Regions from separate parts of the Paenibacillus sp. Soil724D2 genome, predicted to be linked through region 1. Evidence: predicted binding sites of a transcription regulator. Region 1 holds the regulator's gene; the other holds the start of a gene.
What was found. The regulator LexA, encoded in region 1, represses DNA repair genes until DNA is damaged. The targets are predictions, from matches to a motif close to CGAACATATGTTCG.

Region 1 (16,138 bases):
GTTTCTCAAGCTTACGAAAGTTCTCATTCTCACCTTGTGTGAAATTAGCCCATAAGCCTTCAAAGGGATTAATCCCAATCATCTTCGTAAACGCAAAGGTTTCAAAAGATTCATATAAAGAACGCGCTTCCTTGCGAACAGAGGCTTCCAATTCCGCGGGATTCACCGCAACGTGCTTTGCAGCTTCAGCACTTGTCGCTTCGAATGCTTCCTGCACACTGCGATCATCCCACAGAAGCGTATCATCTAAATCAAAAAGCACAGCTTTCAACGTCATCATTCATTTCCCCTTTTGAATGTTGTATCTATATGAGCAGCGATTACTCTTCGTCCGTAAACTTGATGGAATCAAGTTGAACTTTAAGATTGCCGCGGAATGCTTCAATATATTTCTTTCTGAGTTCGTTGCGTTCATCGATTTCCGCATCTGTTAAGCCAACTGTTTTCGCTTTACGAGCAAGCTCATTAATACGTTCGATATTCTGTTCCATGTTGTCACTCATAATGATCCTCCCAGTCAAAAATTCAATATGAGTACTACTTTGCCATCCCTACTAAGGAATGTCAAGAGACAACAAAAAGAGGCATAGGAACATGTGTCCAAGCCTCATCATATTTAGAGTCTATTAAAAATAGCAGAGTGAATTTAAGGAAGCAATAAAACCTGTCCTTCTTTCAAGGAGCTGGTGGATAAATGATTGATTGTCTTTAATTTATGTATGTAGGAACGAACGTTCTCATCGTTTTTTTTATGTGTGGAAGCAATATCCCAGAGTGTGTCTCCACGTTGAATAACGACTTGATCTTGTACGACAGCTTTCGGAGTGATGTTAATAGGTGTCTTGGAAACTGCGGTCTTCGCAGTTGCAGCCCCATCCCCTGCATAGGCTTGAACCATAGCACCAAATGAAAACAAAGTACCAAGAATAACTGCTAATAAAATGAAGCGAACAATAGCTTTTGTATAACTAGAATGAAATGTCATCCCTTTGGATGTGCTAGCAGATCTATGAGGTGCGTTTGTTGTGTTAGTGTTTGAATAAGCCATATACATGAATAATCATCTCCCAAACATTTGTTCTGGTATTAGAATAACACGAACACATGTTTGAGTCAACCCTTTTCTCGAACTTATGTTTGTACGAACTCGGGTTCTATGTTATACTTTGGGTAATGATTCCCAGTATTGGAGTGATAACTATTGAGTAAGATTTCGCAGCGTCAACAAGCTATATTGGAATTCATTAAGAATGAAGTGAAAGATAAGGGGTACCCACCTTCCGTTAGAGAAATCGGCGAGGCAGTTGGACTAGCTTCTAGTTCTACAGTTCATGGACATTTGGAGCGTCTTGAGAAGAAAGGTATGATTCGTCGAGATCCTACAAAGCCACGTGCTATTGAAATTCTAGGACTTGACGGTGCGGAAACGCATTTTGCAGTTTCTGTAGCTCGTGTACCTCTCGTTGGTAAAGTTACAGCCGGTGTGCCTATTACAGCAACAGAGAACATCGAAGACTACTTCCCTCTTCCTGTCAGCATGGTAGGAGATAATAATGTGTTCATGCTTAGCGTCATGGGTGACAGTATGATCGAAGCCGGTATTCATAATGGCGATTATGTCATCGTAAAGCAACAGCAAACCGCTAATAACGGGGATATTGTTGTAGCAATGACGGAAGATGATGAAGCAACGGTGAAACGCTTTTACAAGGAGAAGGATCATATTCGTCTTCAACCGGAGAACTCGGCTTTGCAGCCAATCCTTTTGAAACATGTTACGATTCTTGGCCGTGTCATTGGTTTGTTCCGGGATATGTAATAGCACTACAGCCCTTATTCTACATACAATGCCAATGATAAAGAACCGAGAGGACAATAGTCCCTCGGTTCTTTTGGATGTAAACAGCCTTAAATTACATGGAGCAATGGGGCAAATTGAGGAACTTAAAAGATAGTGAGGCAATCGATCCAAATATAGATATTTCAAAGTTAATGAAATGGGCTTTAATCCCGTCATAGCCAAAAAGGCTGAACTGTGGATTCAGATAAGAGCCTCTAGAGACTGCTATTACGTCATTAAGATCAAATTTTGCGTAAATAGAAGCTTCTAGAGACTTCTATTCGGTAATATTTGGCCCTATTTGATTCAACTTTAAGGAATAGGAATCTTTAAAGACTTCTATTCTTAATATTTCCACACTTTTGGACAAATTAGCGGTCTCTAGAGACTTCTATTTTCTATTTTCTAGCTTCTAGCTTCCTTTTTCCTTCTGCGGTCTTCATCAGCTATCTGCTATCTGCTATCTGCTATCTGCTATCTAACCCCTTGATAAACTCAGGAGTACTCACACCTTTGGAATTAAGCTAACAAATCAGATAAATACAACTAAAATGCAAGCGCCCAATTTCCACGACGGAAAATAGGCTCAACTGTACCATCACCAAGAACACCATCGATCTCAAGATCAGCCGTCCCGATCATGAAATCCACATGAATCAAACTGGTGTTCCCACCGCGAGCTTTCAGCTCTTCACTTGATAAAGATACGCCATCCTGCAAATTGATCGGGTAGCAGCTGCCTAAGGCCAGATGGCAGGATGCATTCTCATCGATGCCCGTATTGTAGAAAATGCGGTCAAGATTAGAGATCGGCGAATCAAAAGGTACGAGCGCAACTTCTCCCAAATAGCGTGCGCCCTCATCCATATCCAGCAACCTTGCTAGATGCTCATAGCCGACTTCTGCCTGATAATCCACAACTTTCCCGTCCTCGAATTTAAACGAAAACCGATCCACAAGCGCCCCATTCACATTTAATGGCTTGGTGCTCGACACCGTCCCATGAACACCCGTTCGCTTAGGCATCGTGAAAACTTCCTCGGTTGGCATATTCGCCACGAATCGTATTCCACTTGCGTTCTCCGTATCACCGCCAAGCCAAATGTGACCCTCCGGCAATTCGACTCGTAAATCTGTGCCTGCCGCTCGATATTGAAGCGCCTCGTATTGCTTCTCATTTAACACGCTGCGAACGCGCTTCAATTGATCCATATGAACTCGCCAAGCAGCTACCGGATCCTCTTCATAAACGCGATTTATACGGAAGATTGCCTCCCACATTGCATCGATCCGCTGTTCTTCAGGCAAATCGGCATACACTTTGGATGCCCACGCTACCGTAGGCGCTTTGATTAAGCACCAACTGAACTTACTTGTTCTCACATAGTGTTGATACTTTGCTCTAGCCGTAGCCATGGATTTGGATGCTCTAGAAATCATGCTTGCATCAATACCTGCGTACAAATCAGGATCCGGTACTTTGATATTCAGTAAAGCTCCACCATTTTCTACAAAGCGTTCTAACATACTCGTATACCACTCTGGATAATAATCAAAAGCTTCATCATTGGCATATTCAAATCTGCTGCGAGTTATCACATCATCCTGCCAGTGCACTTGGACAAAATTTGCCCCTGCCTCATAGGCTTTTTTCACGATAAGTCTAGTTAAATCTAAGGATTCTATCGGCGACTCTATCATCAGATCCTGGCCTTTATGGAGGTTAACCCCAACCTTAACTACAAGCTCAGCGTACTTCTCCAAATTAATTTGAAAGTTGTCCAACATACTTATGATCTCCTTCGCGTGAAAAAGCCCATCAGTTCAGAATCGTTCCTGAAGGCTGACGGGCTTTTCATATCTAATTGTTGCTTAATATCAACTTGCTAGGCGATTAATAAAGGGACAGATATTGATCTCTTTCCCATTGGTGAACTTGTGTGCGGTACATATCCCACTCAATTTCTTTAAGTTCATAGAAATGAGCCAGAGCATGTTCGCCAAGTGTATCGCAAATCACATCATTGCGAAGCAGCTCGTCCAACGCTTGTTTCAAGTTCAATGGCAAGGTAGGAATACCATCGCTCTCTCTTTCCTCTTCGGTCATCACATAGATGTTACGATCAGTAGGAGGAGGAAGCTGCATTTTGTTCTTAATGCCATCTAGACCGGCAGCAAGCATAACAGCGAGAGCCAAGTATGGATTAGCAGCCGGATCCGGGTTACGAACTTCAACGCGAGTGCTCAAACCGCGGGATGCTGGAATACGGATCATTGGACTACGGTTACTTGCGGACCATGCTACATATACAGGCGCTTCATAACCAGGCACAAGACGTTTGTAAGAGTTAACAGTAGGGTTCGTAATCGCAGCAAAAGAACGTGCATGACGAAGAACACCCGCCATATAATGTCTAGCTACATTACTTAAACCTAATTTATCGTTCTCTTCATAAAAAGCATTTACATCACCTTTGAATAAGGATTGGTGACAGTGCATACCAGAACCGTTCATACCGAACAAAGGTTTAGGCATAAAGGTCGCATGCAAACCATGTTGTCTAGCAACGGTTTTGACGACGAGCTTGAAGGTTTGAATTTGGTCAGCCGCTTTAATCGCATCTGCGTATTTAAAGTCGATTTCATGTTGACCTGGCGCCACTTCGTGGTGGGATGCTTCAATTTCAAAACCCATCTCTTCAAGCGTCAACACGATATCGCGGCGGCAGTTTTCGCCCAAATCCATCGGAGCCAAATCGAAATAACCGCCTTGGTCATTTAGTTCCGTTGTTGGATTGCCTTTTTCATCCGTTTTGAACAAGAAGAATTCTGGTTCAGGACCTACGTTCATGGCCGTAAAGCCCATTTCTTCAGCTTGTTTCAATGCATTTTTCAAGATAGCACGCGGATCTCCTGCGAAAGGTCTGCCGTCTGGCATATAAATATCGCAGATTAAACGTGCTACTTTGCTTTCGGTAACCCATGGGAAAATAACCCATGTATCCAAATCAGGATACAAATACATATCAGACTCTTCAATACGCACATAACCCTCAATGGAAGAACCATCGAACATCATCTTGTTGTCGAGTGCTTTTTCGAGTTGGCTGTAAGGAATTTCTACGTTCTTGATGCTTCCCATCAAGTCCGTAAATTGCAAACGAATGAACCGAACATTTTCTTCTTTGGCAATGCGTAAGATATCTTCTTTGGAAAAATTGTTGTTGTAGCTCACGTGTGCAGTCTCCTCTCAATTTACGAGCGATTAAGAAATGCTATTTATAAAATCGGGAAAGCTGACCTTGAATCAGGGAAACCTGATCAGGGCGTTTACCTCCGCCAATCAACTGCTGCTTAAGCATTTTGTGCAGTTGGGAGTCGGTTAATTCTTTACGCTTAACTTCTGTGTGCTCATTCAGTATTGTGGCATCTTCTGAATCTTTATCGACAGGGATAAGAACCTGCTTGATCCCAGCGATGTTTACACCTTTTTCAATTAAATCTTTAATTTCAAGAAGTCGTTCTACATCATTAAACGAATACAGTCGTTGATTACCAGCCGTTCTAGCTGGAATAATAAGTTCATGCTGCTCATAATAACGAATTTGTCTTGCGGTTAAATCAGTCAGCTTCATGACGATCCCGATTGGGAATAACGCCATATTTCTACGTATTTCATCACTCATGCTAATCACTCCTGGTCAGTAAATACCTCTATCTTATTGTACCTTTGTAACAAGAATGTGTCAAGGAGTGTCAGGTTTGTTCACAGTCTTATTTTTCACAACAATCCCTTGTCTTCCATATGTTGGATTGCTGTAAGTACCCCTAACTTACAGTGTGAGTAGGTAAGCCCGCCCTGCAAATAGGCGATATAGGGCTCACGAATCGGCGCATCTGCGGACAGCTCCAGACTGCCGCCTTGAATGAACGTCCCGGCCGCCATAATGACGGGATGCTCATAGCCGGGCATATCCCACGGCTCCGGCACAACGTGCGAATCCACGGCAGCCGCCTTCTGGATGCCCTGCACGAACGTGATCAAGTGATCCGCCGACGTGAAGCGGATCGCTTGGATCAAGTCCGTGCGCGGCGTCTGCCAGCGCGGATGGCTCTCGAAGCCCAGCTCTTCGAACACCGCGGCGGCGAAGACCGAGCCCTTGACAGCTTGCCCCACCAAGTGAGGGGCAAGGAAAAGCCCTTGAAACATCGCTCGCGTGGCGCCGAGCATGGCACCGACCTCGCCCCCAATACCGGGGGCGGTCAGTCTGTAGGCGGCGAGCTCCACAAGGTCGCGCCGCCCGGCAATGTAGCCCCCGGATGGGGCGATACCGCCGCCGGGGTTCTTGATGAGCGAGCCGGCCATGAGATCGACGCCAACCTGCGTCGGCTCCTGCAGCTCGGTGAACTCGCCGTAGCAATTATCGACGAAGACGATCAGGGCCGGGTTCACTTCTTTGACGAATCGGACCATTTCTCCGATTTGCTCCACCGTGAACGAAGGCCGCCACGAGTAGCCTCGCGAGCGCTGTATGCCGATCACCTTCGTATTCGGCTGTATGGCAGCCGCTATGGCCGACCAGTCCGGCGCGCCTTCCCCAGTCAGCGCAACCTCGCTGTACGCGATGCCAAAGTCCTGCAGCGACCCCATACCGTCGCCAGGCTTGCCAATGACCTTATGCAACGTATCATAAGGCTTACCCGTTATGTAAAGTAGATGTTCCCCTGGCCGCAGAACACCGAACAAAGCTGTACCTATCGTATGTGTACCTGAGACAAAGTGCGGGCGTACGAGTGCTGCTTCTGCTCCCATCGCATCCGCATAGACAAGATCGAGCACCTCTCTGCCGCGATCATTGTAGCCATAGCCTGTCGAAGAAGCAAAGTGGTAATCGCTTACCTTATGTTTTTGGAAAGCGCTAATCACTTTCCACTGATTAAGATCAATCGTTTTCTCAATCTGGCAAAAAGCGCTCTCTACCTGGCGTTCTGCGCTCTCCATTAATGAAATAACTTTATCCCCGAATTGCATAATTAGTAAATCTCTCCCTCACTATCTTGAGCCTCTTGCTGTGCATGTTGATCATAAGCGACCAATTGATAAGCCAATTTGACGTAATCATCCTTATTCACGCGGACCTTGAACAGCATATCTTCTCCGTCCACATCCGTCTCCAGGACGTCGCCAATTCGGTACATCAGGGAAATGATGTCTCCCTTGTCAGCCGGAATGCGAAACTCTTTACTCTCACCCATCAGCTTCTCTTGAATAGCGATCCGCAGACGTTCAAGATCATCAGGGGTGTAAGCACTAATTTTCAGAAATTCACCTTCGGTCGAAAGCATCTCCCTATCTTCTTGCGAACAAAGATCAATTTTATTGAAAATGGTTAGCTGTTCTTTTTGATGTGCGCCTAGTTCTTCTAAGACCTCAGCGACAACCCGCATTTGCTCATTTCTCATATCTGTTGAACTATCTACAACATGAAGGATCAAATCAGCCTCATTAGCCTCTTCCAGCGTTGCACGGAACGATGCAACAAGATCATGCGGCAGGTTCTGAATGAAGCCAACAGTATCGGTTAAAACGATCTCTTTGCCGCTTGGCAATTCCATTGTCCGCGAAGTCGGATCTAGTGTTGCAAACAATTGATTCTCAATATAGACGTCCGCTTGAGTCAATTGTTTCAGTAAAGTTGATTTTCCTGCATTCGTGTAACCAACAAGGGCAACTTGAAACACCCCAGTCTTCTTACGGCGTTCACGATGCAACGTCCGATGACGAACAACCTCTTCTAACTGTGCCTTCAGCTCGTCAATACGGCCGCGAATGTGCCGGCGATCGGTCTCCAGCTTCGATTCCCCGGGACCTCTCGTCCCGATACCGCCACCCAGACGTGATAAGTTCTTACCTTGTCCCGATAGCCTTGGCAGCAGATAACTAAGCTGCGCCAACTCAACCTGAATAATACCTTCACGTGTTTTGGCACGCTGCGCAAAAATATCCAGAATCAGCTGCGTCCGGTCGATGATTTTCACATCTAAGGCAGCCTCTAAGTTACGGACTTGTGCACCCGACAACTCTTGATCAAAGATGGCTGTATTCCCGCCAAGCTCCTCTAAACGTAACTTTAGCTCTTCAACTTTCCCTTTACCAATAAACCATTTGGTATCCTTTGTTTCTTTGTTCTGTGTCATTGTCTCCAAAACAAGCACACCTGCTGTTTCCGCTAACTTAACCAGCTCTTGCAATGAGTATTCCGCTAATAATTCATTTTTCTTCTGTTTCTGAGTGACTAGACTAACGAGCACCGCGCGGTCATCGATTTCTTTCTCAACCATATGTGAAGTTGTTTTCATAAGTGTCTCCTTTACGCTGCATTCAGGCAATCGAAATAGCCCCCATGTGGGCTTATTCCTTCATCATTGTGTAGGAAATGCTTGGGAAAGTCAATTTACAGGAGCGGATAATTCGATTATAACGGTGTTCCCATCATCAGACACAAAAATACCGAAAGACCAAAGGCCTCTCGGTAGCTTTCCACCTATTTTAAGTAAATAAACTTTGTCCCAAAAACGAACCTTTAGAAGGAACACCTGGCAGCACAGCGAAATAACCGCCGCCTGTTGTGTCCGTATAGGAAAGCATTTTGTCAGGAAGCTTCGGATTCGTCAATCTTTTCTGAATGGATTCAAACTGCGTTTGGATGTTCCGATTGAAACAAACGAATAACAGACCAGCATTGATTCGTCCAACGTTATCGAGGTTATCCATGAAATTATACCCGCGGCGCAAAATACGCTCACGTTCTGAACTCTCTCCCGTACGCGGATTTGAAAGACGGATATGAGAATCAAGGGCAGTAACCTCCCCCTTCACATCCCCGGCGAAATTCGGCTTATCGAATTCACTCTGTCCATCCATTGGAGCTCCTGAAACCTTCTGGCGCCCGATAATCTCTTCTTGATCCGAAAATGGTTGTTGATCCCAGGTCTCAATTCGCATATGAATACGGCGAACAACCATGTAAGTGCCTCCAGCAAACCAAGATGCGCTGTCTCCCGCCTCGACCCAAACATTATTTTTCATAAATTGTTCATCTTGCAAGTCTGGATTAGCCGTACCGTCCTTGAAGCCGAACAAGTTTCTCTTTGTCCCTTGAGACTTCACGCCTAACTGTCCGGTTTGCTGCCAACGCAAATGGGCAACGCCGCGTGCCGCTTTAGCTAAGTTACGAATCGCATGGAAACAGATGATCGGATCATCCGCGCAAGCCTGAATAATGATGTCTCCATGAGTCAATTGTTCCTGCAGCGAGTCTTTATGAAAAATAGGCATTTCTGTTAGGCCAGATGGTTTACGAGAACGAAGTCCGAAGCGGTCGACACCATCTTTTTCGAACAAAGACGCACCAACAGCGAAGGTAATCGTTAATTTGCCCGTCTCGAGGCCGATTTGCTCCCCTGTATCCAATGGCGGAAATTTCCCTTCCTGAGGCTCAGCCGCAAGAGGCTTGCCTTCCATGAGAGACGCTGCCATTTCGGTCCATTGCTGCAGAAGCTCCTTTAGCTCCTTCACATCCTGCGTGGTTACATCAAATGCCGCCACATTCGCAAAGTTCTGGGCCGGAGTCACAACACCGGTCTGATGAGCACCATAAAATGAGATGGTTTCATTCGCTGCGCTTGCTGTTGCAGTACCTAGTTGCTTGTTGGAAGCAGTAGGTATCACTTTCTGTGCTTTCCCAAGCAGATCCCCTACGATAACGCCTGCAGCACCTGCCGCTGTCATTCCTAAGAAAGCACGGCGATTCATTTTATCACCCATACCGTTGTTCTCCTTTCCATTCCCTTATTTACTTAGCGTTCCTGGCATTTTCACTAATGGCTCTGCAAGTGCTTCCAGTTTATTTTTCAAATCGATTTGTTTGGCCTGTTCTATTTTGCTGAAATCGTTCCAAGTAACACCAACAGGTGAAAGTGAGTTCATCGTTTCGATTACTGTAGTTAAGCTTTTGCTGATTTTCTCATCTAGCGCTGCGTCTTTCTTCTTCAGCTCACCTTTGACAAGATCATAGATGGCTTGCGCACCTTCCACATTAGCTCGGATAACAGGTATAGTAGCTCCACTCCAGCGTTCTTCCTCACCTGTTATTTTGGTGGCTTGTGCTTCTTCCATCAATTCGCCGACACCCGCGATAAAATCAGAAGGTTCTATGGTAGTTGCCGCGATTGCTTGCTGCATCTTCTTGCCGTCTTCTAGTAAACGTGAGGAGAAAGCTTCAGCTTCTTTCACATTCTTTTTAACAAACAACAAATACTCTATACGATGATACCCTGTAAACTCAGGATCCTTTTCATTCTTAAAATCATCCACACGAGCATCCATTACACCATCAAGCTCGCTAAAAGTCTCAATAATAGGCTCAATTCTCTCATAGGGCATCCGCGATTGTCCATAGGAATCTTGTGCCTTTTTCAGATCGCCGCTCTTCACAGCAGCATCCAGCTGTTCGAGTCCAGCGACTAATTGTTTCCCTTGTTCCTGAACGTATTTATTATAAGCTTTAGCAGCCTCTTGCAGCTCTTTGGATGCGGTGATGACATCTTTATTAACCGCACCTTTATTATCAGCGAGTGAGGTGCTGAGCTCCGTAATTGCTGCTTTCAAATTATTATTGAGTGCAGTTAATGTTGCATAATCCAGCTTGTCTTGTTTCAATCCTGCTTCTAATGGCGTCAGAAATTTCTCTACTTTAAAATACAACTCTGGAAATTTCGGTTTTACTTCATCTTCAAAGCTGGCCCACTGATTCTCAAGTAGGGTGGATTGCTTCTTCGGATCTTTAACCTTACTTGAGTCCAGTTGACCCTTCAACTGATCAAGACTTGTAAGAAGCGCTGCTGAGCCTTCTTTGACTGGTACTTTGGTCACTTCTGTTGTTTCTGTTGTTTCTGTTTTACCGCACCCTGCGAGAATAAGTGTTGTAGCAGCTGCTAGAATTATAAGGTTTTGACGTTTCTTCATGGGATGGTTCCCTCCGCTTTTCTCTAATAATATTATTTGGATAATGCCATATTTCGCATTTGGATCGTTTTACGACGGTCCCAAATGACCGCGAACAACGCGGATAACAGGAGAACAAATTGCGGTATAGCACTTTCTAACGTTGGATACAGCGCGATAAAGTCCCAACTTGGCAGCCAGGAAGCTGTCGTCGCAGGCAAATAACCTGCCAATTGAAGCCCGTGCACACCCATCCCCGCAAATTTAAAGCAAAGATAAAATACAAAGAAGCTTGAAACTAGAAAGAATGGACGCATTGGAATACGCAGGCCAATTTTTAGAATTAAGAAGGCTACAATAAGTAGGATGACAACACCAATCCCAATGCCTCCTACAAGAGAGCTTAAGGAAATCGAAGACGCCATACCGATCATGAAGAGGACGGTTTCTGTGCCTTCACGGAAAACAGCTAGAAAAGCTAGCAAACTGAGAGAAACTAGACTTCCGGTTGCCAATGCTTTTACACTCTGATCCCGTATGTACTTTTGCCAATTAGAGACACTCGATTTGCTGTGCAGCCAGTAGCTCATATATAGCAGCATGACAGCGGCGAAAATCCCCGTACATCCAGCAATTAAGAAATTGTTGTTCCCAAATGCACTTGTAGAAAACAACTGTTGAACGACAACACCAAGCGCCATACTGACGAGCAAGCCTCCGAGTACGCCATACCAAATCCATTGTTTCTTATCACCATGACCCGATTTATTAAGGAAACCTAGTAAAGCAATAACCACTAACAAAGCTTCCAACCCTTCTCTGAGCAAAATAGTTGTTGCATCCAGCATGGAGTAGCTTGTTTTGGCCGCTAAAGGCTGCAGTTCAGCGTGCATTCGCGCAATTGTAGCGGAAGCCTCACTTGACTGAGCAGGAACAGCGGTCAGCTGTGCGTAAGCAGTAACCATGTCTCGTTCCATCGATGTATAGACGGATGAGGATTGTGTAAGCACAATACCTTCGATTTGCAACCAGGAATTTCGAAGCTTTTGGATACTTGCGGAAGCACCTTGGATATCATTCTGCTTCATTTGATCCGCCGCTTTCTCCAGCAACTCAACTAATGAACTCACAGTAATATCACCACTGCCCTGAACCACTTTACCGAAAGCATCCATGTTGCCATCTATAAAACTCTTGTTCAAATTGTGAAGATTATTCAATCCTGCAACCAATTTCTGCGAATCAATTGGCTGCTTGAGCGTTTGGAAGGATACTTCACCCATCGCTTGCTCAATCTTCTGATAGGCTGCCAATGAACGCTCTTTAATACCACTTTCATAGGACAACCAATTTAGTTGAAATGTTTCGAACATCTTGGAGGCATCCTCCAACTTTCCGCTTTCTGCAGCTTGAATGGCGTGAACGATACCTTCATCAGCTTTGGCCAGATCATCTTCTGCCTTAGCAGCTACTGTTAAAGGAAGAGATAGCAGCATTAGCAGCACTATCCAACTCACTATGATGACTTTGCGCATGAATCACGACTCCCTATAGAAAAATAAAACCCAAATTCAACCAAGTTAATATTGATAATCATTATCAATCATTTAATCACTCTGTCTATTTTACTACGTTCAAGCAATCTGTCAATTGTTTTATTCAAGAAAAAAAAGCCATTTAACTGTTTGTAGTTAAATGGCTTTATAAATTTCATTTAAATTTCATATCTTCAGGCCTTATTGACATCAATTCTAATTTGGAAGGTGCGTTTACATATTGACTAAGTAACCTTACGGCTTGATGCCGCATCGCTTTCTCCAGAATGTTTCGAACATACCTCGCATTACTAAATGCACGCCATGTAGCGGCTTTCTCATCGGTTAGATGCTGCTTCAGCTTCACAATCGTTTGCGGAAGAAGAACATATTCTCTGTCCTTAGCCATGAGTTCGGTAATTTGAATCAATTGTTCAATCGGATAGTCCTCGAAATCGATTTGGATAGGAAATCGAGAAGGGAGTCCCGGATTCGTAGCCAGAAATTGCTCCATTTCGTCACTGTACCCTGCTAGAATAAGGATGAATTCATTCTTCTTATCCTCCATACCTTTGACCAGCGCATCAATGGATTCTTTGCCAAAATCCTTATCTCCTCCACGTGCCAGACTGTAGGCTTCATCAATAAAAAGGATGCCACCCATCGCCTTTTTCATCAACTCACGAGTCTTAAGAGCAGTATGTCCAATATATTCTCCTACCAGATCTGCACGTTCCACCTCAATAAAATGACCCTTGCTCAGAACACCCATGGCATGAAACATACGACCCATCAGTCTAGCCACTGTCGTTTTACCAGTTCCAGGACTTCCTTTGAAAATCATATGGTACACGTGCGCATTGCTGAGCAGGCCGGCTTCTGCGCGAAATTGCGAAATTTGTAAGAGCGCATAGATTTCATGCACCAACTCTTTGACATTATCAAGGCCAATCAGTTGATTCAGCTCTTTGAAAACATCCGAAAGCGGACCCTCGAGAGGCGTCTTCTTTCCTGTGAGCTGCGGCTCGGCATCAGCTAGCGGCGAAGCGTGAGTCTGGTTGCCTACTCCATCAACGGCTCGCCTTTGCATGCCAGGCTCTGGCTGCCGTAAGACGATGTTGATCTGTCTGGATGGCAAGCTTCGACCACTCATGAGGATCACCTCGTTTACAGGATGGTTTGATGGTTCGTATCAATCCATCCTACGCTCGTTTGATGCATTTTAGACCGCAACAGCCATTAATGATACTTTTGTGACAGCGTATAATGTTCGACCACTGGGAATGGGTCATAGAAATGGTGCAGCAGCTTCCGCCATTCCTGGTATTCTTCAGAGCCGCGGAAGCCTATAGTGTGATCCTCCAGTGTTTCCCAGTGAACGAGCAGCAAATATTTATTGCTATCCTCGATACACGTTTGCAGCTCATGAGAAATATAACCTTTCATCGATGAAATAATGGATGATGCTTGGCGGAATGCTGCTTCGAACTCCGCATTTTTCCCTGCAATTACAGGAAGGATGGCTACTTCTAAGATCATGAATAATTCCTCCTATTGATATCGTATTTTAGAAACCGAATGCTTCCTCTTGAAAATGGGACGTATCACCGTGAAGCCGGATATGAGGCTCGTTATCAATCATTTCGACAAGACTTAAGCATGTAGGGTGAAAATACGGCGGGTTCCACAAGTCTGCTAAAGCTCTTCGCTCGAAGAAAGCCATGATGATTTTCAATGTGACTGTGTGTGAAATTAAGCCTATTGTTTTCCCTGCATGTTCCTCTAACAGCTGCACAATTGCAGGTAAAACGCGTGCCTGTAAATCTGCATAGGACTCACCTTGCGTTGGTCTATACAGATCAGGCGCATGCCAGAAGGCATGGAAGTTGTCAGGATCCAAATCCGCAATTTCTGAAGATATCCGTCCTTCCCAAGCACCTAGATTCATTTCTTTCCACTCATCCGAGGTATGTATCGCCAAGTCACGCGAGCCTTTCACGATATTCGCCGTTTGCAAAGTACGACCGCTGCTGCTCGCATATAGAACATCCATGTGAACATCTTTCAAAGCATCTGACAACCAGGAGGCTTGCTGCTCCCCTAAAGTTGAAAGTGGTGAATCCAAGTGACCTTGCATTCGGCGCTCCACATTCCACATCGTTTCCCCATGTCGGATTAAATAAAGCTTTGTCATCGCCAGCCCCCCTCCTTGCACTAATTTAACATCATTAAAGCTACAAAAGACTCCAAATCCAGCGCACCAAAGTAACGCTGCAATTCCATACCTGATAGCCGTTCTCGTACTGCAGATTCCTCATACCGCGAACCACGCAGCGTTTCCTCCAGTTCTGCTACATCGCTAGCTCCAAAGAAGTCACCATATATTATTAAATCATGAATATGGCCTTCTTCAATATCTAAACGCACATCAATTGTACCAACGCCTTCAAAGCGTTTAGAGTTTTGCACGGTACTTTTGGGGGATTTTCCGTAGTTCCAGTCCCAGTTCTGATAGCGCTCCTTAGATAGCTCGTGAATACGAACCCAGTCTTCCTCAGAAAGCTTGTACATGGGAACTTCGGATTCCTCGGCACCGAAAATAGAAGCAAGCAGCTTATTTCGGAATTCCTCCATCGTAATAGGCTCGTTCAGGAACTCTATGATGTTAGCAACCCGGCTGCGAATCGATTTAATGCCCTTGGACTGAATTTTATCAAGATTAACTTTAAGGGCAGATACAACGTTTTCGATTTCTGAATCGAAGAGTAGTGTTCCGTGACTGAACATCCTGCCTTTAGTTGCAAACTGTGCATTGCCCGAAATTTTGCGCACACCGACTTGGATATCATTGCGGCCCGTTAAAGCCGCTTCAACACCAAGCTTACGAAGTGCTTCAACAACGGGTTCAGTAAACTTTTGAAAATTGTGAAAAGAGTTCCCGTCATCCCGTGTAATGAAGCTGAAATTCAGATTGCCCAAATCATGATACACGGCTCCGCCACCCGATAATCTGCGAACCACATGCAGGTTATTCTCTTTGACATACTCGGGATTGATTTCTTCGATTGTATTTTGATTTTTGCCAATAATAATGGACGGTTCGTTGATGTAAAAAAGCAAGTAACTCTCATCGTTAGGGAGTTGTCTTAGGGCATATTCCTCAATGGCTAAATTAATCCGGGGATCTGTGATTCCTTCGTTATCGATAAATAGCATAATCATGCTCCTTCATTACTGATCATATATGTGTCGTCATGGTGCGATTTAAGGTAAGCATCCCTAAGGATTTATAAAAGGCAATGGCACGCTCATTAAATTCCCACACGTTTAATTCTAGTGAAGCAGCAGAACGCTCCCTAGCCCAGGCTATAGAAGCTTCATATAGCTTTGTACCAATGCCCTGACGCAAAAAGTCCGCTGAGACGGCTAGTTCATTTAAATACGCATAAGTACGAGGAACTAACGCTTCATAGGTAGGAGATTTCTTCATCTCCAGCATAGCTACTCCAACGACCAAGCCCTCTTTCTCCGCGATTAAAATCACTTTGTTCTGTTGGTCTGAAAAGCTTCGGTACCAACCCATAGCCACAACGTGATCCAACCTGGCAAAACGCTCCGGCAATGCATCCGCATGTTCTTCCTGCCCTACTCGAATAATGGCATTTACGGCCTCGTAATCTTCTAATTGTGCGGTACGAATGATAAGTTCCAAGAAAAAAATCCTCCTCCTGTTGTTTCATAGCTTACATCAAAGGA
Region 2 (16,138 bases), on a different contig from region 1:
AAAGAAACACGCAAACTCTGTTTCTTTATTTAACAATGGTTGGATATGGTTATATCATCGAGACCACGATTTTTAATTTCTTAGGAAGCTATGATTATAAGCCCAATATTATCAAGCATAATTCTTTTTATGACAGTGAATTGGGAGCATTTTTCTCTAACGCATTATCTTTACCGATCACAGCAACTTTGATAGCAACTTTCAACTTAAATTGGCTTTGGATGGTCTTTTTTTCAGGATACTTTGTAGGGATTGAATGGTTATTTTTAAAGCTCCATATCTATACACAACACTGGTGGAGGTTAGAATATACCGGATTGGGTCTCCCTATGTATTTTGTTTTGGCCAAGATCTTTTATAAATGGATTTTACTTCCTTCAAGAGGATTTAAACACAATTTGATGCTTTATTTAATAACTGGTTCCATTTCTGCCAGTGCCCATATTCTCCCGATGCTCTTTTTCTTGAACCGATTCTATCGTCCTGGATGGTTTGAAAATGTTGGTCGCGATTCCATCGCCTTCTCAGCAATTTACTATTTGTGCGCAAGCTTTTTTTATTGTTTAATTGTTAAAATCAATTGGAAAACGAAGTGGATAAAATATATTTTAACAGGCTTAATTGTTTATATAGTGAATCAAGTTCTTATAAAGATTGGAATCCTTCACAGTCTCGTATGGTGGGACCAGATGTACTATGTTTTTTTAGCCTTATTTATTATCGTGCTTGTTAAAATCATAGATAAAAGATTATCTAAACAAATATTGGTCGTTAATAATCCATCCTAATGAAAATCGGGTAACTATAGTTGAGGGGCTTGCTTTGTGGCAGCTCCTCTTTATGCGGATACAAACTGCAACACATAAAGGAGATAGAGATATGACGGAATTCTGGGAATCAAGTTTTATAGAAAAACTAACAATGTGGGGATTTGAACCTACAGACTCCGCAATCGTGACAAAGGACTTTTTCCTTGAAAAGAATGTTAAGGACGTACTGGTACCAGGTATTGGATATGGCAGAAATGCAAAGGTTTTTATTGACAATGGAATAGATGTAACAGGTATTGAGATTTCAAAAACAGCGATTGATTTGGCGAGGCAAAACGGGTTAGATATTCGTATTTTTCATGGTTCAGTAACTAACATGCCTTTTGATAACAAACTCTATGACGGTATATTTTGCTATGCACTTATTCACTTATTGAATAATCGTGAGAGAGATAAGTTTATTAAAGATTGCTATAATCAGTTAAAGCCAAATGGATATATGATTTTTACAACTGTTTCAAAAAAAGCCCCCATGTATGGACAGGGCAAACAATTGGATAAAGACTATTTCGAGATAATGGAAGGCGTAAAAATGTTTTTTTATGATTCTGACTCCATAAAACAAGAATTTGAGAAATATGGACTGATAGAGTTTTCAGAAATTGACGAGCCAAGTAAGAACATGAAAAATAAACCCCCAATAAATTTTATAATTGTAAAATGTAAGAAAGAACTATAAAGATATGCAGTTATGCCAAGTCAACAGAGAACAGGAATTGGATGCAAACTAGTTCAAGAGGGTTAGGAGCAAGAACTATAATCTCATGACTATTTTCTTCGTCAACAATTTCGGCTTTACTAAATAAAACGTGTCTTACAATCTGATTATTATCTTCCACTACAATAGCTAACTCAGGTATAAATTGGTCCACTCTATATATGATTGAACTACCGGAAACGATTGAACAACGACAACAGGCTGCCGATATCTTCGGCAGCCTGTTCAGTTAACGGGCAGGAAAAGTTTTGGGCCATGATGATTTCTAATTGATCGGATTTTCCGGGAGAAGCCAGAATGGCTTGGCCGCACAAATCGTTCTTGTGGCGAAGCCAGGTTTAACACCTTACATGTTTGCGTTTGAAACCAAGTTGCCCTCTATCTACTCCCTTTTGAATATTTTCGGAAGCCTGTAGGAAGCTGCTTTTTTTCTTGTCTCGTTTGACTTCTACTGGACCTACTGCCATCGCGGTCTCGACCGCCTTATTATGGAGCGGCATATAGGATACCCCCACTGTGTAAATAAAACTATTCATAGCGTATTTAGTTCTTTCGGGAGAATCGTGAATCGTATTTCTCACAATTTCAAGCATATTGGCAATTTTGCTTTCGGAAAATTCACCGTCCGGGCGATTACCCAAAAGCCAGCAGTAACAACTCCAGCCCGCTGACATTCGCAGCTCTTCGCCGCTTGCGATCCATTTATCGGCAACTTCTTGAGCAATATCTGTTTCTGCCAAGGTTACTGCAACCACAAAATCGGACAGCATATAAAAATAAGCCGCATCCATCCAACGCTCAAAATCCGCTTCAGTCATTGCTTTTGGGTCTGCAATTATGCCGGCAAAGTACATTGCGTCGTAATTCCCTGTGTTGTAAAGCTGCTCAGCCAAAGGTTGATTTATTTTAATTTTCTTGGCGATGGGCTTCATATCGCCTGTAGCCACGCCAAAAAGCGGTTCGTGCGCTCCATTGGATACGTAAATTTTCTTGGTTCGTTCCTTGCCGAGAGCTTCAAGCTCCTGCATAACCATTTCTACATTCATTGTTTAACACTTCCTTCTAACTGGAGGTTTTTCCTTGCAATTTGCAGCTGACCCGTTTCGATATCTTCCTTTGACTCATTCCTGCTAACATAGCAACTTTTCCCCGCCTGAGACCCGGTTTTCTTCTTCGACTTCCTTGTGGAATCCCCACATTTAGTTCTCCAAGGATAACCATACCTCTCGTTAGCATTTTCCATCCATTATACAGTATCAGTGAGGCCTAGAGCACTCACAATGATTACTAATTAACAGGAGGTTTTTATATGCCAGCGCAAAACATCAATAAGATAGCGCTTATTACAGGTGCAAATAAAGGAATTGGATTTGAGACTGCGCGTCGCTTAGGCAAGCAAAGGTTATACGATCTTAGTCGTTAAGCTGACGAAGAACAATAGGGAAGGAGCTCGTCATCGCGGCAGCTCCTCTTTTGTTTGCATGAAGTTCTCTTTGTCTTTATAGTATCTTAAAAACGTGTTGACAAAAATTGGGGATTATTGCATAATAACATTGACTGAACCGTTCAATCTATAGTTTTTGCTGAAATCGAAATCCATAAATGTTTTTTTTGTAAAATTATTGACTGAATGAGTCAATCTAAATCGAGGAGGAATTATGACATGACAATCAATCCTAACAAAAGCAAGGCGATCGTCATTGGTGGGGGTATGGCCGGATTAATGACCGCACGCGTACTCTCGGATCATTACGAAGAGGTGCTAATCGTCGAGAAAGACGACTTCCCTTCAGGGCCAGACCTCCGTCCCGGAACTCCGCAGGCATTCCATCCGCATCGCTTCACGACGCGTGGGAAATCGATTACGGAACATCTTTTTCCGGGATATGAGAATGACTTAGTGGCGCAAGGTTCTCCTTCGTCTCTGAACAAAGTCGTTTATTTCATGAACCAGCACGGGAGCCTGGAAATGAAGTATGACCGGAATGATATCAAATTTAGTCGAGCAGTACTTGAGTGGGTCATCCGCCAACGCGTAAAAGCCATTACTAACGTACGCTTCATGCCCAGACACGATGTGGTCCGGTTGTTAACGACCCCTGATAGGTCAGCCGTTACCGGCGTTCTAGCTAGAGATCGAGATCAATCCAAGGAGGAGAAGGCTCTGACAGCTGATCTGGTTATTGATACGAGTGGACGTTCCTCGAAACTTTCGGGATGGCTTACGGATTTGGAATACGATGTGCCGAAGCCGGATCTTCTGAAAGTTTCGCTCGGATACAGCACTCGCCGATATAAAGTGCCTTCTCATCTGACCCACATAATCGATAAATGGGAAGTCATCAACCTCCAGGGTCAGCCTGCAGGCGGCACTTACACGGGCGTGTTCTCCTTTATCGAGAACCAGATTGCCGAAGTACTGCTCTACCGCCCGGGCGGGAATTACCCTCCGACGGATGCCGCAGAGTTTGAACTGGCCGTGGAGCAGCTTCCGAGCCCGATCATTTCGGAAATCGTACGCGATCTTGAACCCATCACCTCTCCTCGAGGCTTCCGCGTTCCAGAATTGTACTGTCATCGTTACGAACAGATGTCCCGCTGGCCTGCAGGATTGCTGGTCTTGGGAGATGCTTACTGCATCTACGATCCGATCTTCGGCCAAGGCATGACTGTGGCCGCGATCGCTGCCGAAATACTGGAAACTTGTCTGCTAGAACGACACGGCGATTTCCGGCCTGATTGGGAGCACGGTGTACTTCGCCGAATCAAAGAAGCCATCGAACCGGCCTTCTGGTTAAACTGCACGGCCGATCTGCGCTGGGAAGGTGTCGAATACGAAGGTTCGGATTCAAGCACGGGGAATGCGTTCAGCCGGGAATATATGGAGCTGTATCTCAAGCACGCTACAAGTAAGTCCGATTGGCGACTATACGGACTCTATTGGGCCGTGAATACGTTGTCCGTATCACCCCGTCACATTTTCAACCCGCAGACAGCCGTCCAAGTTCTATCCGCTTCAGATGAAGGCAAACGACTGCTCGCCGGGCTTAAGGTGAAAGACGGCCGGTCGGTCGAGGCAGTTCTGGAAGAACTGATGCCCCGATTCTCGGAAACGCCGTTCGAGTCGGCAAAGCAATAGTGATTTTAAAAATCGGATTTGTTATACTGATAGATATCTATATCGTCCGGCAAAGGAGCACTCGACATTGGCACCATTAAACGATGAACAATTGCATCAAATCCGCGATGAACGAAGAGAACAAATTAAGGCGGCGGCCATCCAGGTGTTTGCCCATAAAGGTATCGTTAGCGCGAAGATGAGCATGATCGCAGAAAAAGCAGGTATTAGCAACGGGCTGCTCTACCATTATTACAAATCGAAAGATGAGTTGTTTATGTCGCTTGTTCAAGAGGCGATGATCGAAACGGAAGCGGCCATGCGAAGCATCAATGAAATGCCGGGAACGCCAATCGAGAAAATCAGGGCTTTGACGGCGGAAATTCTCGATGAAAGCGGAGCACCGTACTTCATGCTCATCCACCAGGCGCGCACGTCCGATGGTGTGCCCGTACCGGTTAAGCACCTTCTGGAGCAGTATTCGATGGATACTTTTATTGATATGCTGCTTCCGTTATACCAAGAGGGACAGCAGGTCGGAGAGTTGGCGGCAGGAGACCCTAGAGAGCTTATTGCCTGTTTTTTATCTGTCCTTACCGGTATCATGGTCATCAATGCGAACGGGATTGAAGACTATCGAATTCCGAAGGTCGATATGTTGATGCGGTTGATTGCCCCTCTGTATCGAGTAACAAATAATTAATGTAATATTCGTATGAAAACTAATCTTGAATATAGAAAAATGGATTATTAGGCAAAAATTCTTTAAGACGAAGAACGATAGTTCAAAAAATAACAGCGGCAGGCCTAAGACTTTATTTCAAGTCCTAGTCCGCCGCTGTTTCATTTTTGGATTAGTCTACTATATAGACTTCATAAAAGGAGTTTTGTGATAGTGCTACGATCAGTTTAGAAACTGTTCAAAGAAATCTGGGCTAGAATTTAGCACCAACCTCTCTCAGGCCAATCATCCGCATAAATCGTTGGTCCTGGCCATTCACTTGCACTGACTGCTCCGGAAAATGTTAGCAACATACAGACTACTAAAAACCCAGTAATAAAACCTAATCTTAATTTTCTCATCAATATTTGTCTCCTTTTTTATGTGTTTATTAAGCGAAAATCCTTGAAGAACATATCTTAACAGAGATAGGTAATATTTTACAGAGTTAAATAGACCAATACTTTATGCCCTCAAATAATCGAGATAACTTTTAAATATGGTAAAAATTACCTATATTCGATAAATTAATAATGATAAAGCTTTTAGAAATTATGAAATCAACGTAAGTTATTTGGAGAGCAGTTTCAAAAACTCGCGCATGAAGCCTGGTAAATCCGGCCAAGCGTGACCAGTGACTAATTTCCCATCCACATGAAGTGAATCTGTCGTATATAAGGCTCCGAGCTGCTCCACATCTAAACGGCAAGCGTTATAGGCAGTCATGGTGCGGCCTTCAAAAAAGCGATTGTCTTTTAAAGCGGAGAATACCTGTGCAGCATGACAAATAGCGCCGATTGGTTTATCAGCTTCAAGAAAGTGACGAATAATGCGCGGAACATGCTCGTTCGAACGAATGTATTCTGGGGCTCTGCCTCCAGGAATGATTAAACCATCATATTGACTAGGATCTACATCAACGAAAGCGATGTGTGACGGCAGCAGATGCCCTGGCTTCTCTGTGTAGGTCTCCCAATCGTCGATAAAATCGTGAACAACTGTACGAAGTACTTTTTTAGTCGGTGAAGCAATTACGGCCTCGTATCCTTCCTCTAATACACGAAAATAGGGGTAATACACTTCCAGAACTTCTGCAGCGTCACCGGTTAGAATTAAGATGCTCTTTGACATGGAATCACTCCTTGGAAATAGATGGTAACCCACATACAATTATGAATAAACCTCGTTTCGTTGTAAACGGGTGGAATTTGATACGATTTGTCGAATCCAACGAATGAAACTCTATATCCAAAGACTCTTTACCACTCGAACTACTAAAAGTATAATAAGTATAGAACAAACGTTCTGGAAGTGGAGTGGAGCCATAATGAGTATTAGTAATCGTGAGAATAAAAAGATAGCCAACGTAATGGCAAATGCCTTACTTAGCCAGCAATTTATTAGTGTAAAGATTTATAATGAGGCTGGGGATGGGCAAATTACAGGTCTGATCACCAAAATTGATCAAGAGATAAGAAGAGTAAAGCTATCCCACGAAAATGGTACGGATTGGGTAGCATTTGACGATATTTTGAATGTAGAATTGGTGGAATAATACTTATAAGAGGATAGTGCTAAAGGAAGGCATGTTGGGAGCTCAGCATGTCTTTTTTCTTTGATTCGGTCTCAAGACCGATTGTGAGTTCATACCCGGGCTTGAATGAATGACAATGTCGTCATTATATAATGAAAACACTAATATGATTCATTTGGGAGACTTGCTTGTAGGGGAGGGAAATGGCATATGGTAAGTGCAAAAAAAACGAGCTTTTTGGATTCGTTTACCCATTCAACTGTAGTTTCGAAGGACGGAACTACTATTGGATACCAAAGTATAGGTAAGGGGCCGAGTCTCATTGTAATCCATGGGGCACTAAGTACTTCGAATGATTTTACCAAGTTTGCCCAAGAATTATCGGATGCATTTACAGTTCATGTTATGGATCGACGTGGACGTGGATGGAGTGGACCGCAAGGGAATGACTATTCCATCAGGAAGGAATGTGAAGATGTAAAAAGCGTACAAGAAGCAACGGGAGCAACCTATGTATTCGGTCATAGCTATGGTGGGCTTGTAACCTTGGAAGCAGCGCGTACAAATACCTTTAAGAAAATGGCCGTCTATGAACCTGGCGTTTCAATTAAGTTGTTACCAACCGATTGGGATTGGCTGCCTGAATATGAAAATGACATGAATAAGAAAGATTTTAGAGGGGCATTTGCCAGCTTTGTAAGGGGTTCAGGTCACACTCCCTTAAAACGGTTACCGAAATGGTATGCAAAATTTATTTTACGTTTGGTGATACGCGGCAATCATTGGAATCAAATAGAAAAACTATTGCCAGAAAATTTAATTGAGCACAGAGAAGTGAAACGTCTGGCATCCACTTTCAGTAATTATCAAATGATTGATGCGAATGTCCTATTAATTTCTGGGGGGAAGAGTCCAGATTCTGTACATCAAATGATTCGCGTATTGGATGAAACAATTTCACGAACACAAACGTTGACTTTACCTAATCTAGATCATCTCGCTCCGGAAAATAAATACACACCGGTCGAAGTGGCACAGCATGTAAAGCGGTATTTTCTTAGTTGAATTTTGGTACCTAAGTCAACCCTATTGATGTATAATCAATTAAACGTTTTTAAAGTGAGCTGAAGCTGATGATCGTCGAGGTCATTCGAGAAAAATAAGTGTTAAAAAAAAGCTGATGGGTGTTATTTTACCGATCAGCTTTTTTAAAGTGCTAAATAGTTGTCTTGATGGGGTTGCCGGCAGGTTGGTTATTAACTCAAGATGGCACAAGAAATACTAGTGGGAATATCGAAAGGGAGGAACCAACCTTGGTTAACGCCATTATAGAAGTGGACGGACTCGTCAAAAGGTATGGGAAATTCACTGCGGTGAATGGAATTAACTTCCAAGTGCGTGAGGGGGAAGTGTTCGGACTGCTCGGGCCAAATGGGGCAGGCAAAACGACAACGATGGAAATGATCGAAGGTTTGCGGCGTCCGGACGAAGGGAGGGCACTTGTTGCAGGCTTCGATACGAAAAAGGATTTGAATAAGGTTAAGGAAATCATCGGCGTCCAGCTCCAATCGACGTCATTGTTCGACCTGCTCCACGTCCACGAGATTATCCGCATGTACGCAAGTTTTTATCCAAGCTCAGTGCCGATCGAGCCGCTGCTCGACGACATGATATTGCGCGAAAAAAAGAATGACCGCGTCAAAAACTTATCCGGCGGTCAGAAGCAGCGACTCGCCATTGCGTTGGCGCTCGTCAATGATCCGAAGGTGGTTTTTCTGGATGAGCCGACAACCGGACTCGATCCTCAAGCCCGGCGTACGTTGTGGGATATCGTGCTCCGCCTGAAGGAGCGCGGCAAGACTGTGGTGATCTCAACGCACTACATGGAAGAAGCTCATGTGCTTTGCGACCGCATCTGCCTCATGGATAAAGGACAAATCGTTGCGCTCGATACGCCGGAGCAGCTCGTCCGCAGCCTGCAGTCAGACAGCGCCATCGAGTTTCGCTTGCCGGAGCCGATTCGGGAAGATGAGGCACGAAAGCAGGAAGTGCTGACGCTTGTCCAGTCATTGCCTGATGTGAAGCAAGTTGAACAGCGCAAAGACACGTTTGTGTTGTACACGGATCATTTGCAAAATGCGCTGACCGCATTTGTACAACAAGCCGCTGAGCAAAACATTAAGGTTTCTGATCTGCAAACGCGCACGGCAACGCTCGAGGACGTGTTCATCCACATGACGGGAAGGAGTCTGAGAGAAGAATGAAAGCGTATCGTCAATTGACTTTGGCCCAGTTACGACTTTTTGGGCGAAATCGGCAAGTATTATTCTGGACGCTCGTTTTTCCGATCTTTTTCATGGTGATACTAGGTTCATTCTTAGGAAAAGGGGACAACACTTCGCTCTCCGTCACCGTTATCGACCAAGACCAGACGACTGCGTCGAAGGCGCTTCTATCCTCTATGAAGCAGCTATCCATTTTAAAATTAACTGAAAGCTCAGATCTCAATACGGCGATGAAAGATCTTAAGCATGGCGATCGGCAGCTTGTCGTCGCAGTTCCAAAAGGGTATGAAGATGCTGTGAGCGCTAAATCATCCTCTATGCAAGGTTCCAAACTCACCGTTTACTACGATGAAACGAGCCAAACAACCAATCAGATCGGGCTCCCCATCATGTCTCAGATCGCCGATGGCATAAGCAAGCAGATCGTTGGTTATAACCCTGTCATCACGATTCAATCACAAGCTGTCCAATCCCTTAACCTGAAGTATATCGATTTCCTAGTTCCAGGGATCGTCGCTATGATGATTATGAATAACAATCTGAACGGGGTCGCCGGCCAAATCGCATCTTGGCGCGAGCGGGGTATCCTTCGGCGTCTTCAGAGTACGCCGCTTCAACCTCGCAGCTTCATTGCCGCGCAAATCACGGCCCGACTGGTATTGAACGGCGCTCAGGCGATAATCGTGTTGCTAATCGGTAGCCTGATTTTCGGAACGCAGGTGAATGGTTCGTGGATGCTTCTGCTAATGTTCGTCATAATCGGGACACTGACGTTCATGTCGATCGGCTTTATCATCGCCGCGCTCGCCAAAACGCCAGAAAGCGCTGGCCCGATTGCCGGATTCGTCTCCTTCCCACTTCTTTTTCTAGGCGGCGTCTTCTTTCCGATCAAGAATATGCCTGATTGGCTGCAGCCTGTAGTCAATTTGCTGCCGATCTCGCATCTGTCCACAGCGCTGCGCCAAATCATGAATGTCGGAGCCTCGCTTGCCGACGTGTGGCGTGAAGCCGCGCTGCTTGGCGGCTGGATGCTCGTAGCCTTCATTATCGCCAGCCTAACATTCAAGTGGGAGTAACCAAAAATATGGGCAGCCGGCCAGATTGGATCGGCTGCCTTTTTCAGCTATTTCTTTTTTGCTAATTGCGTTAGTGTATATTTAATTGAATAATAATTCAATGTCTTGTATTATTATACATAACATTTTCGCATGATGTTATTAATGGATTGAGGGTGAACTGGAATGATTTTGTCTTGTGAATCAAATTTTCTAGAAGATTATCTAGTAGAAACAGAGGAAGTTGATTATAGTCACCTTTCCATTCAAGAAAAAGCAGCAGAATTATATGACGAATCGTATAACGAAGATCATTTTGTGAAAAAAGCTTATGAATTTGTTCGTGATGAAATATCTCATTCTTGGGATATTCAAAGTTCACGAATTACATGTAAAGCCTCGGAGGCGCTATTCTTTAAGGAAGGTATTTGTTACGCTAAGTCTAATCTGTTGTGCGCCATATTAAGAAGCAAAGGGATTCCAACTGGTTTTTGTTATCAACGACTTACAATAGGTGACACACCAGATACAGGGTACTGCATCCATGCTTTAAATGCAGTTTACCTTAAATCCATAGGAAGATGGGTTCGCCTAGATGCACGTGGAAATAAAGTTAATGTTCATGCGGAATTCTCCACAGATGAAGAAAAGTTGGCTTTTTCGGTACGGGAAGAATATAACGAAGTGGATCATCCAGAAATATTTAAACGGCCAAACTTAAAAACAATAAATGCATTAAAGCAACATACAGATTGTATAAAGATGTATCTTCATGGATTACCGTCTAATTTATAATCATGTAGTGAAAAAAACTTATCCATGTATACTTTGCTTTTTATTTGGCAATAATAGTGTTTATTGCGTTAAAAACGGAAAAGAAAGAAAACCTGTTTACCGGATAATGTTCGAATTAAAAATGTATCCATATTGGAATTGAAAATAGAATGAAGTATCGCCTGCAATACGGTTAATTTTTCCTTTCAGGTAGACGCAAGAATGAAGAAGCTGAGATCATTGATCCAGCTTCTTTTTTACGTTTCAGCACGAAATAGGGTTCCATCATCACGGAAGTAATATGCGATATCATCCGTTCTCGTGCTCAGTCTCACTGATTTATTAGTGAACTTTTCGATGATTCCGCGATCTACTTCGTGGTAAACACCGTCAGCGTCCGTTTGCCACACGGAAACCGGAGTTTGTGATAATGCTGCGGTAAATAGATCTGCATCGGATTCCAGCATCTTAGGCACTAGCTCGACCTCACCTTCGGAAGGTCAATTGCGACCAGCTTTATACAAAATAATACTTGAGTATATGTAATAGCTTATCATGTAATAACGGCGGTTATGTTAAAATAATAACATAGACTAAGCTCATGAATGTTTTGTTTGGAGTTGAAATTAATGTACTTACGAAGCCTTGAGATTCTGAGGAATGATCATACGGATCCGAAAACTTATCCATTTTCTATACCTGCTGTGAAATCTTTAAAGTCACTTTCTTTTCGAACGAATGTCACCTTTCTTGTTGGGGAGAATGGTTCGGGTAAATCAACGCTCCTTGAAGCAATTGCTTATCAAAGCGGGTTTAATACGGCTGGTGGAGGGAAGAACAACTATTATGATGTGGAGGCTTCGCATTCCATTCTGGGGGATCATCTTCGTCTTTCATGGATGCCTAAAATCACGAATGGCTTTTTCCTAAGAGCAGAGACTTTTTATCACTTTGCTTCCCATTTGGATACGTTGCCCGAAAGCCTGCAGTATTACGGTGGTCGTTCTTTACATGAGCAATCGCATGGTGAAGCGTTTCTTTCTCTTTTTAAACATCGTTTTGGAAAAAAGGCGATTTACCTTCTCGACGAACCTGAGGCGGCTTTATCCCCTGCAAGGCAATTGGCATTAATGCGTGTTATCAAGGATTTAGAGAAAGAAGCTCAGTTCATCATTGCAACGCATTCTCCGATACTTCTCGGATTTCCAGATGCACAGATTATTAACTTTGATGTTCATCCCATAGAGGAAATTAGATATGAGGATACGTTACATTACATCATCACAAGACGGTTTCTTGAAAACAGAAAGACGGTCTTGCAGGAGCTATTTTCCGATTCCGATGATAATAATTAACGAAAAACTTTACTTTAACAGAAGCTGCTATGATGCGGCTTCTTTTTATTTCTCGCTAAAGAAACGGCACTTTAATACTAAATCACGAAGTTGGAGGGAATAATAGCCACAACAAATTGTGGGGGACTTGGGAATTTAAATTGAGTTAATGGATAAGAATAATCATTAAAACAAGGGAGTATAGCCAATGAATTCAAATCATGTACCATTGACGTCATCAGAAATAGGGAACTTGTGGATGACTTATCAAGAAAAAACAATGTTATTGAGATTCTTAGAGTATTTCCTTGAACACGTTGAGAATGAAGAAATTCAACAAATCTTAAAGTCAACTTACGATTCATCGGAACAAATTGTAGAATCCATAATAACTATTTTCCAACAAGAAGGAGCCGTTATTCCACTTGGCTTTACAGCGAACGACGTTAATAAAGGAGTTCCTAAGTTATTTGATTATCTATATGAACCTATGTTTTTACATATGATAAGTAAGATTGAGGCTAGCCTTTTTGCAATGCACTCGACGATGTCCTATCGTAAAGATATAAGACAATTATTTAAGCAATTAACAGCAAACGCACAAGAGATGTTTGACCAATGTACAGAGTTTCTTTTAGATAAAGGGGTTCTTGCCCGCCCGCCTTTTATGACAATGCCCAAAGAAGTTACCTTTGTTAAAGATAATAATTATTTATCAGGGTTTAATTTGTTAAGGGAAACAAGATCATTAAATGCAATTGAAATATCCCTTATACATCATGCTATTGAAACAAACCTTGTAGGCATGCAATTAATGATTGGATTCGCTCAAGTGGCAAATGATAAACATGTCAAAGAATATTTTGTTGAAGGAATGAAATTGTCAAAGGACATTGAAACCACTCTAGGTGAATTTTTACGTCAAGATTACATAGAGCCGCCGGCTACTCCCGGAGGGAAAGCGACGAATTCTACTGTTGCTCCATTTTCGGATAAGTTAATGATGTATATCACTAACTTGTTAGGATCATTTAGTATTGGGAGCAATGCGCTTGGTGGAGCTTTTAGCTTACGAAGTGATTTGCTGTTAACGATGGCTCGACTTACTCAGAAAATTGTACCCTTTGTCAAAGACGGTGGAGAACTAATGATCAAACACGGTTGGATGGAGGAACCACCACAAGTAGAAGATAGAAAACAACTAACTAAATCATGATAGAAAAATGTTATGCGTTCTTTACTAACGAAGAGCAATGCTCAATAACACATCTAGGCTGCCGCAATTTAATTGGGCAGCTTGTTCTGTTAACAGACAATTTAACACAATAAACGTTTATTTGGGATTGATTGTTAATTAGGAAATTTATGGAGGCTATAAAAGGGGAAAGGTTATTGCTTGGCCAAGTCAATCCTCATGGAACTTGAATCAGGGGCACTGGGTTCATCAATCGGTAATATTTCTCATATAGTATTCAATAATATCTTTTCGACGAATAATGCCTATGAAAATATTGTCATCATCAACAACCGGAACAAAATTTTGATCTGCTGCTAACGCCAGCATATCTTCCATGTGTGCATGAATTGAAACGGACTCATTATGAATATGCTTCTCGATTTCGCTCACGGGCACTTGATGGATATTATCAAAATGAATCCCAGGTGTATTCTTTAACGTCCACAATAGGTCACCTTCCGACAATGTGCCTACATATTTCCCGTCACTATCAACTAGGGGAAGTGCTGTGTAATAGTGATTTTCTAATTCTTCTAAGGCTTCCTGCATGGAAGCAGACGATGTGATAAAGGCAACCTTCTCTTTGGGTAATAGAAAAGAGGCTATTTTCATAGTTATTAACTCCTTTTCTCTCAAATTTCAATTAACTATATGTTCATTAAAACATAAATGTCTTACAAAGGCATTGAAAGATGTTACCATTTTAACAAGTAACACCAGTATTTAATAAAAGATTTCATCCAAAACCTGCGTTAGCCTAACCAGATCCTCCCTAATATCCCGACAAGACCTACTGATCATATTCAACTCTCTCCAGCCTTCCTCAATCTCGGCAATCATCAGGTCAATATCTCCATTAGTGATTTTTCTTTCCTCCATATTGGTCAGCATTTCGATGCTCCTTTAATCATGTTAATTGTTTCAATAGTATAAGTTTCGTTATGCAGTTCACGAATGAGGGTGTAGAAGACAGTCCAATTATGAACGGCAGCTAAACGGACAAATTGTGATTGCATGTCAAGAAATATTGGAGTTCATGCCGGTGTACCATCGAGCTCCTGAAATGTTGACTTTGGCTTCTGAAACCCATATTGTGGAATCGGAAGCATAAAGAGATGGATGTAGCTGAATCAGAGACGCATCGCGAGGATTTGCAGCATCATGACGGTTCTTTTTTATTTGAGAATATTGTTGATCGAGGGAAAATGAACGATTGTTCTCCTCACTTTTCAGTTGTACAGTTGGATCGCAGGAGAATTTTAGTTCTTCTGTTCAACTACAAATATTCGAATTCAATTTTAGGGGAGAGATAAGATTGTCTAAGCATTGGCAAGCACGTTGGATAACGGATACCCCGTTTAGATCGATGGAACCATTGGATCTATTTCATAAAGAAATGGATGCTGCTGAATCAGAGACGCATCGTGAGGATTTGCAGCATCATCATTGGCTTGTAAGGACCACATTTAATCTGGAGTCTATTGATCTTGTTTCCTTATATATGGACATTACAGCGGACGATTACTACAAGCTATACCTGAACGGCCGGTTTGTTGCTCAGGGCCCGGCTCAAAACGATGCTGGCCATTATTATTATAATCGGATGGATGTTAGTCCCTTTCTTCAAGAGGGGAACAATGTCATCGCTGTCCATGTATATTACCAAGGACTAGTTAATCGGGCATATAACAGCGGCGATTACAGGCAGGGGCTTATCGCAGAGCTGACAACGGGTGACCGTGTTCTCGTTAAAACCGATGAGACTTGGCGAGCTAAACGGGCAGAAGAATTCCTGAAAGGGGAGACTTTTGGCTATTTGACGCAATTTGCCGAGCATATCGATGCCAGAAAGTCGGAAAAAGGCTGGAAGGATCTTTCCTTTGATGACTCCGCTTGGCTTCCCGTCCAGACGAACGATCAAGCGGACTATACGCTTGTAGAGCAGCCGACACCGATATTATCGGTTTATGAGAAGCAGCCGCATAGCGTGGTAAGAAGGGCTCCCGGTCATTACTGGATTGATTTTGGCGAGGAAATCACTGGCCAGTTTACCATGGAGGCGGAAGGGGAAGCAGGCGCAGAAATCGAAATCCGCTGCGGTGAAGAACTGGAAGAAGATGGACAAGCGGTCAGATTTAACATGCGCTGCAACTGTACTTATCAAGATCGCTGGACGCTATCCGGGGATAAAGATAAATTGGACCTTTACGATTACAAAGGCTTTCGATACGTGGAAGTGTTCGGCCCTGAACAAGCGATTCGTCCGGATTCGTTCCAAGCGATCGTCAGACACTATCCTTTTAATGAAGAAAGCTGTCGTTTTGAAAGCTCGGATGACTTGATGAACCAAATTTTTCAAATATGTAAAAACGGAGTCAAATACGGTTCCCAAGAAAACTTTGTTGACTGTCCGACCCGTGAGAAAGGACAATACTTGGGCGATAATACGGTAATTGGGCATGCTCACATGCTCCTCAGCGGCGATCTACGATTGTATAAGAAGGCAATTGAGCAATTTGCTCTTAGTTCCTC

Region 2: the regulator LexA is predicted to act here: its motif matches at 6,681-6,694, upstream of ASG85_RS34240 (YolD-like family protein).

The regions. Positions count from the first base shown of each region.
Region 1 is NZ_LMRY01000008.1:26,299-42,436, reverse strand. Features, by position in the region: gene ASG85_RS10450 (HAD family hydrolase) at 1-277, opposite strand, end outside; gene ASG85_RS10445 (DUF896 domain-containing protein) at 321-503, opposite strand; gene ASG85_RS10440 (LysM peptidoglycan-binding domain-containing protein) at 647-1,054, opposite strand; gene lexA (transcriptional repressor LexA) at 1,202-1,819, shown strand; gene ASG85_RS10430 (aminopeptidase) at 2,387-3,625, opposite strand; gene glnA (type I glutamate--ammonia ligase) at 3,735-5,075, opposite strand; gene ASG85_RS10420 (MerR family transcriptional regulator) at 5,116-5,526, opposite strand; gene ASG85_RS10415 (aminotransferase class I/II-fold pyridoxal phosphate-dependent enzyme) at 5,622-6,872, opposite strand; gene hflX (GTPase HflX) at 6,875-8,200, opposite strand; gene efeB (iron uptake transporter deferrochelatase/peroxidase subunit) at 8,391-9,668, opposite strand; gene ASG85_RS10400 (EfeM/EfeO family lipoprotein) at 9,693-10,868, opposite strand; gene ASG85_RS10395 (FTR1 family iron permease) at 10,901-12,382, opposite strand; gene ASG85_RS10390 (AAA family ATPase) at 12,558-13,535, opposite strand; gene ASG85_RS10385 (antibiotic biosynthesis monooxygenase family protein) at 13,622-13,921, opposite strand; gene ASG85_RS10380 (histidine phosphatase family protein) at 13,950-14,576, opposite strand; gene ASG85_RS10375 (lipoate--protein ligase) at 14,597-15,598, opposite strand; gene ASG85_RS10370 (GNAT family N-acetyltransferase) at 15,621-16,094, opposite strand.
Region 2 is NZ_LMRY01000059.1:161,198-177,335, reverse strand. Features, by position in the region: gene ASG85_RS34270 (hypothetical protein) at 1-788, shown strand, start outside; gene ASG85_RS34265 (class I SAM-dependent methyltransferase) at 880-1,509, shown strand; gene ASG85_RS34260 (DNA alkylation repair protein) at 1,887-2,594, opposite strand; gene ASG85_RS34255 (FAD-dependent oxidoreductase) at 3,212-4,687, shown strand; gene ASG85_RS34250 (TetR/AcrR family transcriptional regulator) at 4,755-5,369, shown strand; gene ASG85_RS34245 (DJ-1/PfpI family protein) at 5,958-6,518, opposite strand; gene ASG85_RS34240 (YolD-like family protein) at 6,715-6,942, shown strand; gene ASG85_RS34235 (alpha/beta fold hydrolase) at 7,132-7,986, shown strand; gene ASG85_RS34230 (ABC transporter ATP-binding protein) at 8,235-9,185, shown strand; gene ASG85_RS34225 (ABC transporter permease) at 9,182-10,282, shown strand; gene ASG85_RS34220 (transglutaminase-like domain-containing protein) at 10,448-11,056, shown strand; gene ASG85_RS34215 (hypothetical protein) at 11,293-11,511, opposite strand; gene ASG85_RS34210 (AAA family ATPase) at 11,665-12,390, shown strand; gene ASG85_RS34205 (DUF3231 family protein) at 12,578-13,585, shown strand; gene ASG85_RS34200 (CBS domain-containing protein) at 13,814-14,218, opposite strand; gene ASG85_RS38490 (hypothetical protein) at 14,330-14,497, opposite strand; gene ASG85_RS34190 (family 78 glycoside hydrolase catalytic domain) at 14,922-16,138, shown strand, end outside.